Regions from separate parts of the Pseudoalteromonas sp. bablab_jr010 genome, predicted to be linked through region 2. Evidence: predicted binding sites of a transcription regulator. Region 2 holds the regulator's gene; the other holds the start of a gene.
The links. Region 2 encodes NrdR, which represses ribonucleotide reductase genes. Its sites were predicted from a motif close to AAACACNANATNTNGTGTTT; they were not measured.
Positions count from the first base shown of each region.

Region 1 (5,956 bases), on a different contig from region 2:
AGAGCAATTCGCTGCTGAGCACCCTGCTCGCTTTGATGTAGTGACTTGTATGGAAATGCTTGAGCATGTTCCAGACCCTGCTTCTATTATTCGTGCTGTAGCAGACCTTGCTAAACCGGGCGCTGATGTGTTCTTTTCAACATTAAATAAAACACCAAAAGCCTACTTGTTTGCTATTGTCGGTGCTGAAAAGCTTTTAAAAATGGTGCCTGAAGGTACGCATGACCATAAAAAGTTTATCAAACCTGCGCAGCTTATTGCATGGGCAGAAGAAGCAGGATTAAAAGTACGCGCCAGTACCGGTCTTCACTATAACCCGTTTTCTAAGCAGTACAGCTTAAATGATGATGTAAGTGTTAATTACATCCTGCACTTTGAGAAACTAGCCTAATGAGTGGTGTGCAAACACCCTCTATCGATTTTGATGCGTTTATCTTTGATTTAGATGGCACACTACTCGATACCGCGGATGACTTAGGTGGTGCATTAAACCGCGTGTTAGCAGACGCCAATGTGGCGCCTGTTGCTGAGCATGTTTATCGCCCTGCTGCGTCTAACGGTGCAAAAGCATTATTAGAAGTAGGGTTTGGGGATAAATGGCCCGAACTTGAACAACTCGCCTTGCGCCAGCAGCTTCTTGACTATTACGCCGAAGATATTGCTGTGCACAGTAAATGCTTCAACGGCATCGAACAGCTTTTAATTGCACTTGAGCAAAACAATATTAAGTGGGGCATTATGACTAATAAGCCCGGCTTTTTAACTGAGCCCTTAGTGCAGGCTATTCCCTCCTTGCGTGATGCGAAGGCAGTTGTGAGTGGCGATACATTAGCTGTGTCAAAACCATCACCGGATCCACTATTACACACTGCTGAGATCTTAGATGTTGATCCGAGCCGTTGTTTATACATCGGTGATGCTGAACGTGATATTCAAGCTGCAAAAGCGGCCAATATGTACAGCGCAACAGCGTTATGGGGTTATATACCCAGTATAGACGCTGCACTTGGCTGGCAAGCGGATTTCAATTGGCAAACGCCGATTGATGGTTTAAACCATATATAGTGTTATTTGATAATTGAAACACCATATATTGTGATTTGATTTACTTTTGAGCATTCATTGATGATAAAAAAATCAGTCAAAATTTATTTTTCAAAACGGTAAATTTTCTGGATCTTTTGTTGATTTCTACAAATTTCGTCGTCTATGAATGTTCAAAGGTTAATGGTTACTAACACAATGCGCTTATCCAATAGTTATCCACAAATTGGGGCAATTCTATCCCTTGCAAAACAACTCAGACCACACTATCTTGTGATCTGCAATTTAAACAACACCAGATATTGTGGCTAAATGTTATTCAATTAGTTTATCTTGGTGTTGAATAATAATAATTACATTAAAGAATACCTTTGTCTTACAACTAAAATTTCCCAAGGAATACAGGCAAAACTATGAACCAACAGCTATCTGTAAGCAAACGTGACGGCCGTAAAGAGTCACTTGATCTAGATAAGATCCATCGCGTGATCGCTTGGGCCGCAGAAGGTCTAGAGAATGTGTCTGTCTCACAAGTTGAATTAAAATCACACATTCAATTTTATGACGGCATTCGTACCGATGACATTCATGAAACAATCATCAAAGCTGCAGCTGATCAGATCTCTAAAGATACGCCTGATTACCAATACCTCGCTGCTCGCTTAGCTGTATTCCATTTACGTAAAAAAGCATATGGTCAATTTGAGCCGCCGCGCTTATACGATCACATCACCAAATTAGTTGAAGACAAGCGTTATGATCAACACCTACTTGTTGATTATACCGAGCAAGAAATTGACGAGTTAGATGCTTACATCGATCACAACCGTGACTTAAACTTCAGCTACGCTGCTGTAAAGCAACTTGAAGGTAAGTATTTAGTTCAAAACCGTGTTACTGGTGAAATCTACGAAAGTGCACAGTTTTTATATATCTTAGTGGCTGCAAGCTTATTCTCTGATTATCCAAAAGAGACACGCCTTGATTACATCAAGCGTTTTTATGATGCAGTATCTACATTCAAAATTTCATTACCGACACCTATCATGGCAGGTGTACGTACCCCTACACGTCAGTTCAGCTCATGTGTACTTATTGAATGTGGTGATAGCCTAGATTCTATTAATGCAACATCGTCTGCGATTGTTAAATATGTTTCGCAACGTGCAGGTATTGGTATTAATGCCGGTCGCATCCGTGCCCTTGGTAGCCCTATTCGTAACGGCGAAGCGTACCATACAGGTTGTATTCCGTTTTATAAGCACTTCCAAACAGCAGTTAAGAGCTGTTCACAAGGTGGTGTTCGTGGCGGCGCAGCAACGCTGTTCTACCCACTTTGGCACTTAGAAGTTGAAAACCTACTTGTTCTTAAGAACAACCGTGGTGTTGATGATAACCGTGTACGTCACCTTGACTACGGTGTGCAGTTCAACAAATTAATGTATAGCCGTTTAATCAAAGACGATTACATCACATTATTTAGCCCATCAGATGTACCGGGTCTATACGATGCGTTCTTTGAAGATCAAGCAAAGTTTGATGAGCTATACATCAAATACGAGCAAGACGAGTCAATTCGTAAAAAACGTATTAAGGCGATTGAGTTATTCTCAATGTTTGCACAAGAGCGTGCCAGCACAGGTCGTATCTACTTACAAAACGTTGACCACTGTAATACGCACAGCCCATTCATCTCGACTGTGGCACCAATTCGTCAATCTAACTTATGTTTAGAAATTGCATTACCAACTAAGCCACTTAGCAATGTAATGGATGAAGAAGGTGAAATTGCACTTTGTACGCTGTCGGCGTTTAACTTAGGTGCAATTGAGTCACTTGACGAATTAGAAGAGCTTGCTGAACTTGCAGTACGTGCTCTTGATAACTTACTTGATTTCCAAGACTACCCTGTTCCTGCGGCGAAAAACGCGACTATGGGTCGTCGTACGCTAGGTATTGGTGTTATTAACTACGCGTACTACTTAGCGAAAAATGGTAAGCGTTACTCAGATGGCAGCGCAAATGCCCTAACTCACAAGACATTTGAAGCAATTCAATATTACCTAATGAAAGCATCAAATGAGTTAGCGAAAGAACGTGGTGCGTGTCCTAAATTTAACGAGACAACGTATTCTCAAGGCATTATGCCGACAGATACTTACAAACGTGACCTAGATCAGTTCTGTGATGAGCCTCTTCACTTAGATTGGGATTCACTACGCGAAAGCATTAAAGAGCACGGTATGCGTAACTCAACGCTATCTGCCCTTATGCCTTCAGAGACATCATCGCAAATCTCTAACGCGACAAATGGTATCGAGCCACCACGTGGTCATATCAGCGTTAAAGCAAGTAAAGATGGTATCTTAAAGCAAGTAGTGCCAGATTATGAAAATCTGAAAGATAACTACGAGCTACTGTGGGATATTCCTTCAAACGATGGTTACCTACAGCTGGTTGGTATTATGCAAAAATTCGTTGACCAAACGATCTCTGCAAACACTAACTATGATCCATCTAAGTACGAAGGCGGTAAAGTACCTATGAAGGTGCTATTAAAAGACCTACTGACTGCGTATAAACTTGGTGTTAAAACCCTGTACTATCACAACACACGTGATGGTGCATCAGACTCTCAAGATGAGTTAACACCAGAGGTAGAAGATGACGGTTGTGCAGGCGGCGCTTGTAAAATCTAATTAAATTAATAACATAACAAAAGCGGGCTCATTAGCCCGCTTTGTCCTGACTGTTTTTTGAGAAATCACTATGTCATATACAACTTTTAGCCGAAATCATAATAACCAATTACAAGAACCGATGTTTTTCGGCCAAACGGTAAACGTGTCACGTTACGACCAACAAAAGTACCCTATCTTCGAAAAGCTAATCGAAAAGCAACTTTCGTTCTTTTGGCGTCCTGAAGAAGTTGATGTAAGTAAAGACCGTCTTGACTTCCAAGCGTTACCAGAACACGAAAAGCACATCTTTTTAAGTAACTTAAAATATCAAACGCTTCTTGATAGTGTACAAGGCCGTTCACCTAACGTTGCGTTATTACCAATTGTGTCTATTCCTGAGTTAGAAACTTGGATTGAAACATGGGCGTTTAGTGAAACCATTCACAGCCGTTCATACACGCACATTATTCGTAACGTTACGCAATCTCCTGAACTTATCTTTGATGATATCGTAAGCAACGAAAAAATCAGTGAGCGTGCTGATGCGGTAACTAAGTACTACGATGATTTAATTAACATGATTTCTGTTTACAACCTATATGGTGAAGGTAAACATGTGATCAACGGTGAAGAAGTTAAAGTCAGCTTGTTTGACCTTAAAAAGCAACTTTACCTTGCAATGATGTCGGTTAACATCTTAGAAGCGATTCGTTTCTATGTAAGTTTTGCTTGTTCATTTGCTTTCGCTGAGCGTGAATTAATGGAAGGTAACGCAAAAATCATCAAGCTAATCGCCCGTGATGAAGCGCTACACTTATCTGGCACACAGCACATCTTGAACATTATGCAAGAAGGTAAAGACGACCCAGAAATGGCAATCGTTGCAGCACAATGTCGTGAAGAAGCAATTCAGATGTTTGTTGAAGCAGCAGAACAAGAAAAAGATTGGGCAGAATACCTGTTCAAAGATGGTTCTATGATTGGTCTTAACAAAGATATCTTATGCCAATACGTTGAATACATCACTAATGCACGTATGACTGCGGTAGGCCTACCTGCACAGTTCGAAAGTAAGAGTAACCCTATTCCGTGGATCAACTCTTGGTTAGTATCTGACAACGTTCAAGTTGCTCCACAAGAAGCTGAAATCAGCTCTTACCTTGTTGGTCAAATTGACTCTCAAGTTGATGCATCTGACTTTGGTGACTTCGACCTGTAATGAGCTCAAACACCACTGCAGAGGTTATCCTTGCAGGAACAGACAGCCAGAATCTTGAATTTGATTCTGGCTGTTCATCTCTCCTTGAATGCCTAGAACAAAACAAAATAGATGTCCCCTACCAATGCCGTGAAGGTTATTGTGGCGCATGCCGTGCAAAATTAGTCGAAGGTGATGTGAGCTACAATCAAGAGCCACTTGCTTTTGTTAGAGATGGCGAAGTGTTACTGTGTTGTAGTAAACCCAATGGGAAAGTAAAAATTGAGCTTTAATGCCAAATAAGCTCACTGGTTTGGTAGAAATTTTCTTTATCTGACACACTTACCATTTGCTGATCTATCGTAACATCCCACTGTAAGTTTTTAGTTAGATGACTCGCTAATTCCTCAATGAAGCTGTCATCAAACGCAATTAAATGGCCATTATTGATCAGATCCAACTGGTGCTCATTTTCTTTAAGCCAGTCGTTGTTTAAGGTTGTCACGACCCACAGTTCATCAACCCGCTTCGCGATTTTATTAAGCTGCACAATATCCGGTTGGTCAACAGCAAGCCATGTTTGATAGTGGTCATCAAGCGCTTTTATTGACACATCCGGTTCAGCATGACTGAACCTTGCATTCAATATGGCTGTTTCGTTGTGTGAAAATAAGCAATAACTTAAAAGCTTGAGTACAAAGTGTTGATAGCTTTCACGACGGTCACAAGCAGTGGTAAACACCTCTTTGTGATTACGATGCTCTCTTAAATCAGCAATAGTAAAATTTGCTTTGAATACCCTATTTTTATCAGACATAAGATTCAGCCATCTCAGTGTAACAGTCTAAGTATAGTGTATGGTGATAAAATCGCGACTTAGGGTTAAGGTATAGGTAAAGTTATAGTATAACGTTATTGCGATTAATATTTTCAGCGTTATAATATAACGCAACACTCAACAACAAACTTAGAAGTAGTAATGATGAAACAAGTTTCAATTCTTTCTAGTGCTGTTGCCGCTGCGCTGTTTTCT
Region 1 is NZ_JACDWV010000148.1:192,655-198,610, forward strand. Features, by position in the region: gene ubiG (bifunctional 2-polyprenyl-6-hydroxyphenol methylase/3-demethylubiquinol 3-O-methyltransferase UbiG) at 1-391, shown strand, start outside; gene JIG37_RS14340 (HAD-IA family hydrolase) at 391-1,065, shown strand; gene nrdA (class 1a ribonucleoside-diphosphate reductase subunit alpha) at 1,458-3,743, shown strand; gene nrdB (class Ia ribonucleoside-diphosphate reductase subunit beta) at 3,814-4,944, shown strand; gene yfaE (class I ribonucleotide reductase maintenance protein YfaE) at 4,944-5,216, shown strand; gene JIG37_RS14360 (YaeQ family protein) at 5,213-5,740, opposite strand; gene JIG37_RS14365 (TonB-dependent receptor) at 5,906-5,956, shown strand, end outside.
Region 1: the regulator NrdR is predicted to act here: its motif matches at 1,335-1,354, upstream of nrdA (class 1a ribonucleoside-diphosphate reductase subunit alpha).

Region 2 (5,956 bases):
CGTTTTATGGCTGAGTGTCTTGCGCAATTTAATCAGGGTGAAAAAGTCACGATTTTAACGGCTACATCAGGCGATACAGGGGCTGCAGTTGCCCATGCATTTTATAATAAGCCAAATATCGATGTCGTGATCTTATACCCGAAAGGTAAAATTTCATTAGCGCAGCAAAAGCTATTCACAACGTTAGGCAACAACATTCACTGCTATGCGGTTGATGGTAGCTTTGATGATTGTCAAAGCATGGTAAAACAGGCGTTTTTAGATGATGAAGTGAAACAAAAGCTTGGTCTGAATTCAGCAAATTCAATTAATATCAGCCGTTTAGTTGCACAGGTTTGCTATTACTTTGAAGCGATTGCTCAATTACCAAAAGAGCAGCGTAGTAAAGCGCATATCTCAGTTCCAAGTGGTAACTTTGGTAATGTGTGTGCCGCGATGATCGGTGCTGTGCTTGGTATGCCAGTAGCGAAATTAAGCGCTACAACTAACCAAAACGACACGGTGCCACGTTTCTTACAAAATAAAGAGTGGGCACCGAATGATACGCTTGAGTCACTATCGAACGCGATGGATGTAAGTAAACCGAATAACTGGCCGCGTGTTCAGTTTATGTTGGATAACGAATGGTTTAGTTATAATGACTTTTATTCAAGCTGTGTTGGTGAAGAAGAAACAAAAGAAGTGATGAAAAAAATTCATCAAACCGGTTACATCGCAGAGCCTCATACTGCAATTGCTTATCAGGGCTTGAAAGAAAATCTAGCCGATGGCAGTGCAGGTATCTTTTTAGCGACTGCACACCCAGCTAAATTCAAAGACAGCGTAGAGCAAATTTTAGACATCGAATTGCCTATGCCGAAACCACTAGCAGATGCATTAGCAAAACAGTGTTTAGCTGAAGATATTAAGTTTGATTATCAATTGCTTCGCACTGAGCTGTTTAATAAATTAGCTTAGTGCTTAATAAAGGTATAAAGAGCGGCTAAGCCGCTCTTTTTAATGCAGTCTTTTAATGAAGCCTTTAATGAAGTAACGAATGACTATGTCGGTTTAAAACCCGCATGATAAGAATGACCCCGGCCGAAATACACAGCAAAATACTGATCATCGAGACGAGTTCACTGTGCGTCCATTGCATCAAGGTGAATGCCGAAATAAAAATGATAAAGGGTTTAAATTCATAGTAATAGCGACGTTTTTTTTGTTTAACACGCTGGCTTGAATGATCGGTTCTTCTGGCTTCTGAACGCATCCGCCAAATATTAGCACCTAATAAAAATAAGATTACACCGATGAGAGTTGGTACATAATTATTTGCCAATGCGATACAGCTTATGCCAAGAAAAAAATATCCGTAGGGGACTAATTCATATATTGGTTTAGCTAACATGTACTTATACCATCCTTGATATTGACTAGTCCCATAAGCTTAGTTTGTCCCTATAAAAACGCAATTTAATCGGGCGGTTTTTCGTTGAAATAACATTTTAAATATCTATGAAATATTTTAAATATATAAATTTTTGTTATGTATCAATAAAAAAATATCATTATTAAAACACTGTGAAATAAATTCAATCCCTGTTTAAATATGTTCATCTTTACAAGATAGGCAAAAGTGCGTTTTAAGCGTACAATACAGCCTTCAAAAAACACCATACACGTTGCCTTAGGAGACCCCATGTTAGAACGTAGCATGAATATTTCGGATTTCGATCCAGAGTTATTTGCAGCCATCACTAAAGAGACGGCTCGTCAAGAAGAGCATATCGAACTGATCGCGTCTGAAAACTATTGTAGCCCACGCGTACTTGAAGCGCAGGGTTCTCAGCTTACCAACAAATACGCTGAAGGATACCCAGGCAAACGTTACTATGGCGGTTGTGAGCATGTTGATGTTGTTGAGCAATTAGCAATTGACCGTGCAAACGAATTATTCGGCACAGATTACGCTAACGTTCAACCGCATGCGGGCTCACAAGCAAACGCAGCTGTTTTCCAAGCACTTCTTCAGCCGCACGATACAGTACTAGGTATGAGCTTAGCTCATGGTGGTCACTTAACTCACGGTTCACACGTTAACTTTTCTGGTAAAACGTACAATGCAATTCAATATGGCCTAAACGACGAAACAGGCGAAATTGATTATGCTCAAGTTGAAGCACTTGCATTAGAGCACAAGCCAAAAATGATCATCGCTGGTTTCTCTGCATACTCAGGCGTTGTTGACTGGGCTAAATTCCGTGAAATCGCTGATAAAGTTGGCGCATACTTATTCGTAGATATGGCTCACGTTGCTGGTCTTATCGCAGCGGGTGTATACCCAAGTCCAATCCCTCACGCACACGTTGTTACAACAACAACTCACAAAACATTAGCGGGTCCTCGTGGCGGTCTAATCGTTTCTGCATGTGGTGATGAAGAGATCTACAAAAAGCTAAACAGCGCCGTTTTCCCTGGCGGTCAAGGTGGTCCTTTATGCCACATCATCGCTGCTAAAGCGGTTGCTTTCAAAGAAGCTTTACAACCAGAATTCAAAGCGTACCAAGCACAAGTTGTTAAGAACGCTCAAGCTATGGTTGAAGTACTGCAAGAGCGTGGCTACAAAGTTGTTTCTGGTAAAACAGACAACCACTTATTCCTTCTAGACCTAATCGATAAAGATATCACAGGTAAAGATGCTGACGCTGCTCTAGGTAACGCTAACATCACTGTAAATAAAAACTCAGTACCAAACGACCCACGTTCACCGTTTGTAACGTCTGGTCTTCGTATTGGTTCTCCGGCTATTACTCGCCGTGGTTTCAAAGAAGCTGAGTCAAAAGAGCTTGCTGGCTGGATCTGTGACGTACTAGACAACATCAACGATGAGTCAGTACAAGCAGAAGTAAAAGAGAAAGTTAAAGCTATCTGTAAAAAATTACCAGTTTACGCTTAATTACTGGTTAAACCGTAATTAAGATAACAATAGCGTTGTTTTTTGCTATCATAAAGGCCGCTTACTAAGCGGCCTTTTTGTTTTTTATAAACGGAACTAGAACCCTATGCATTGCCCTTTTTGCACCGCAAAAGATACTAAAGTAATTGATTCTCGACTTGTTGGCGGTGGTCACCAAGTGAGACGTCGACGTGAATGTAACGAATGCCATGAGCGCTTTACCACCTTTGAAGGCGCTGAACTTGTGATGCCAAGAGTCATCAAGCAAGACGGTAGCCGCGAACCATTTAACGAAGACAAGTTACTGAATGGCTTGCATCGCGCTTTAGAGAAACGCCCAGTGAGCACTGAGCAGGTCGACGAAGTCGTTAACATCATTAAATCTCAACTTCGTGCTACCGGTGAGCGTGAAATCTCTAGCCATTTAATTGGCGAATGCATCATGGAGTCGCTGAAAAAACTCGACAAAGTAGCCTATGTGCGCTTTGCATCGGTTTATCGTTCATTTGAAGACATTCGCGAGTTTGGAGAAGAAATCGCTCGTTTAGGTGATTAATCATGTCGTTTACAGAACTTGATACTGTTTACATGGCGCGTGCCATTGAGCTTGCTAAACACGGCCGTTTTACTACCACGCCAAACCCGAATGTTGGCTGTGTACTGGTTAAAGATGACGAAATAGTCGGTGAAGGGTTTCATCAAATCGCAGGGCAGGGCCATGCTGAAGTGAATGCGTTGGCTGTAGCTGGCGATAAAGCAAAGGGCGCCACTGCCTATGTCACTTTAGAGCCTTGTAGTCATTATGGACGCACTCCGCCTTGTGCCGAAGGTTTAAAAGCTGCGGGTGTAAGCAAGGTGATTGCTGCTATGGTTGACCCAAACCCTGCGGTAAGTGGTCGCGGCCTGCAGATATTAGCTGACGCTGGTATTAGTGTGGCATCTGGCTTACTTGAGCAACAAGCGCGCGATTTAAACAAAGGCTTTTTAAAGCGTATGGAAACTGGGTTGCCATATGTAACCTGTAAAATGGCGTGTAGTTTAGATGGTAAAACTGCGCTAAATAACGGTCAAAGTAAATGGATAACAGGCCCTCAAGCGCGCCAAGATGTGCAAGCATTTCGTGCGCAAAGCTGCGCTATCTTAACCGGTGCAGACACCGTTATTACTGATAATGCAAAACTTAATGTCCGTGTTGATGAGTTGCCATTTCCCATGCCAACCTCGTTGCCTTTGCGCCAACCAACCCGAATCATTATTGACTCACAAAACAGGTTAACGCCTGAGCTTGCGTTATTCAGCATCGAGAGCCCGGTAATAATTTTTACCACTTCGCTTGATAATCACACCAAGTGGCCTCACTTTGTTAAACACGAAGTGGTGCCAGCAGTTAACAATAAAGTTGATTTATCGGCGGTTTTAAAGCGTCTTGCTGAACTGCAATTTAATCATATTTGGCTCGAAGCGGGGGCAACCCTTGCTGGGGTGTTTGCCGAGCAAGATTTAATTGACGAATATATTGTTTATATTGCCCCTAAGTTAGTAGGTGATATGGGCAAAAGCTTACTAAACTTTGCAGAAGTCACCATGATGAGTGATATCACTGAATTGACCTTTACTGACACAGTGATGATTGGCGACGATATTCGCTTAACAGCGACAAAAGCAAAGCAAGCCACAAAAATTGAAAATAAAGAGTAGCACTATGTTTACTGGAATTATTGAAGCAACAGGTAAAATTGTTGAACTAACACAAAAGCAAGGCGATCTAGCTATTCGTATTCAAAGCGCTAATTTGGATATGGGAGACGTCAAGCTCGGTGACAGTATTGCCACCAATGGTGTGTGTTTAACGGTTGTCGCTAAACATAGCGATGGTTTTAGTGCTGACTTATCAAACGAAACAATTAGCTTAACTGGGTTTGCACATTATAAAAAAGGGCAAACAGTTAACCTCGAAAAAGCTATGCAACCGGTTTCTCGCCTAGGTGGGCACTTAGTGTCAGGCCATGTTGATGGTATTGCTACTGTCGAAAGTATTAGTCCTAATGCTCGTGCAACTGAGTATTGGTTAAGTACTGACAATGATTTAATGAAGTACATTCCGTACAAAGGCTCGGTGTGTATTGATGGCATTAGCCTAACCGTCAACGAGGTTGAACAAAATCGCTTTAAGCTAACGATTGTTCCACATACTGCTGAGCAAACAACGATTGCAGAATTTCAGGTGGGTACTCAGGTGAACTTAGAAGTTGACCAGATTGCTCGCTATTTAGAGCGCCTAATTAAAGGGGCTGAACAACCTTCCCGTTCAGACATATCAATGAGCTTGCTCGCACAAGCTGGCTTTATTAAGTAAGCAAAGATACGTCACTATTAATCATACTCTCATGGGCACATTATGAATTTACACAGCGCGCAAGAAATTATCGATGACATTAAAGCCGGTAAAATGGTTATTTTAATGGACGATGAAGACCGAGAAAATGAAGGCGATTTAATTATCGCGGCAGAACATATCAGTGCTGATGCCATCAACTTTATGGCAACACACGGCCGTGGTTTAATTTGTTTAACAATGACACAAGAGCGTTGTCAGCAGTTAGAATTACCACTGATGGTTAAAAATAACGGTGCAGCTTTTTCAACTAACTTCACTATGTCGATTGAAGCGGCGAAAGGCGTAACTACAGGTATTTCAGCAGCCGACCGCGCACGTACTGTACAAGCCGCAATCGCTAAAGGTGCCGTACCGAGCGATATCGTACAGCCAGGGCATATTTTCCCAATTATGGCGCAGCCTGGTGGCGTGTTAACACGTGCTGGTCATACTGAAGCGGGTTGTGATTTAGCACGTTTAGCAGGTCTTGAACCTTCATCTGTGATTGTTGAAATTCTAAATGCAGATGGCACTATGGCCCGTCGCCCAGATCTTGAAGTATTTGCTAAAGAGCATGACTTAAAGATTGGCACTATTGCAGATTTAATCGAATACCGAAACCTAAACGAAACCACCATTGA
Region 2 is NZ_JACDWV010000201.1:18,947-24,902, reverse strand. Features, by position in the region: gene thrC (threonine synthase) at 1-957, shown strand, start outside; gene JIG37_RS20850 (hypothetical protein) at 1,022-1,321, opposite strand; gene glyA (serine hydroxymethyltransferase) at 1,682-2,938, shown strand; gene nrdR (transcriptional regulator NrdR) at 3,045-3,494, shown strand; gene ribD (bifunctional diaminohydroxyphosphoribosylaminopyrimidine deaminase/5-amino-6-(5-phosphoribosylamino)uracil reductase RibD) at 3,497-4,636, shown strand; gene JIG37_RS20830 (riboflavin synthase) at 4,641-5,294, shown strand; gene ribBA (bifunctional 3,4-dihydroxy-2-butanone-4-phosphate synthase/GTP cyclohydrolase II) at 5,337-5,956, shown strand, end outside.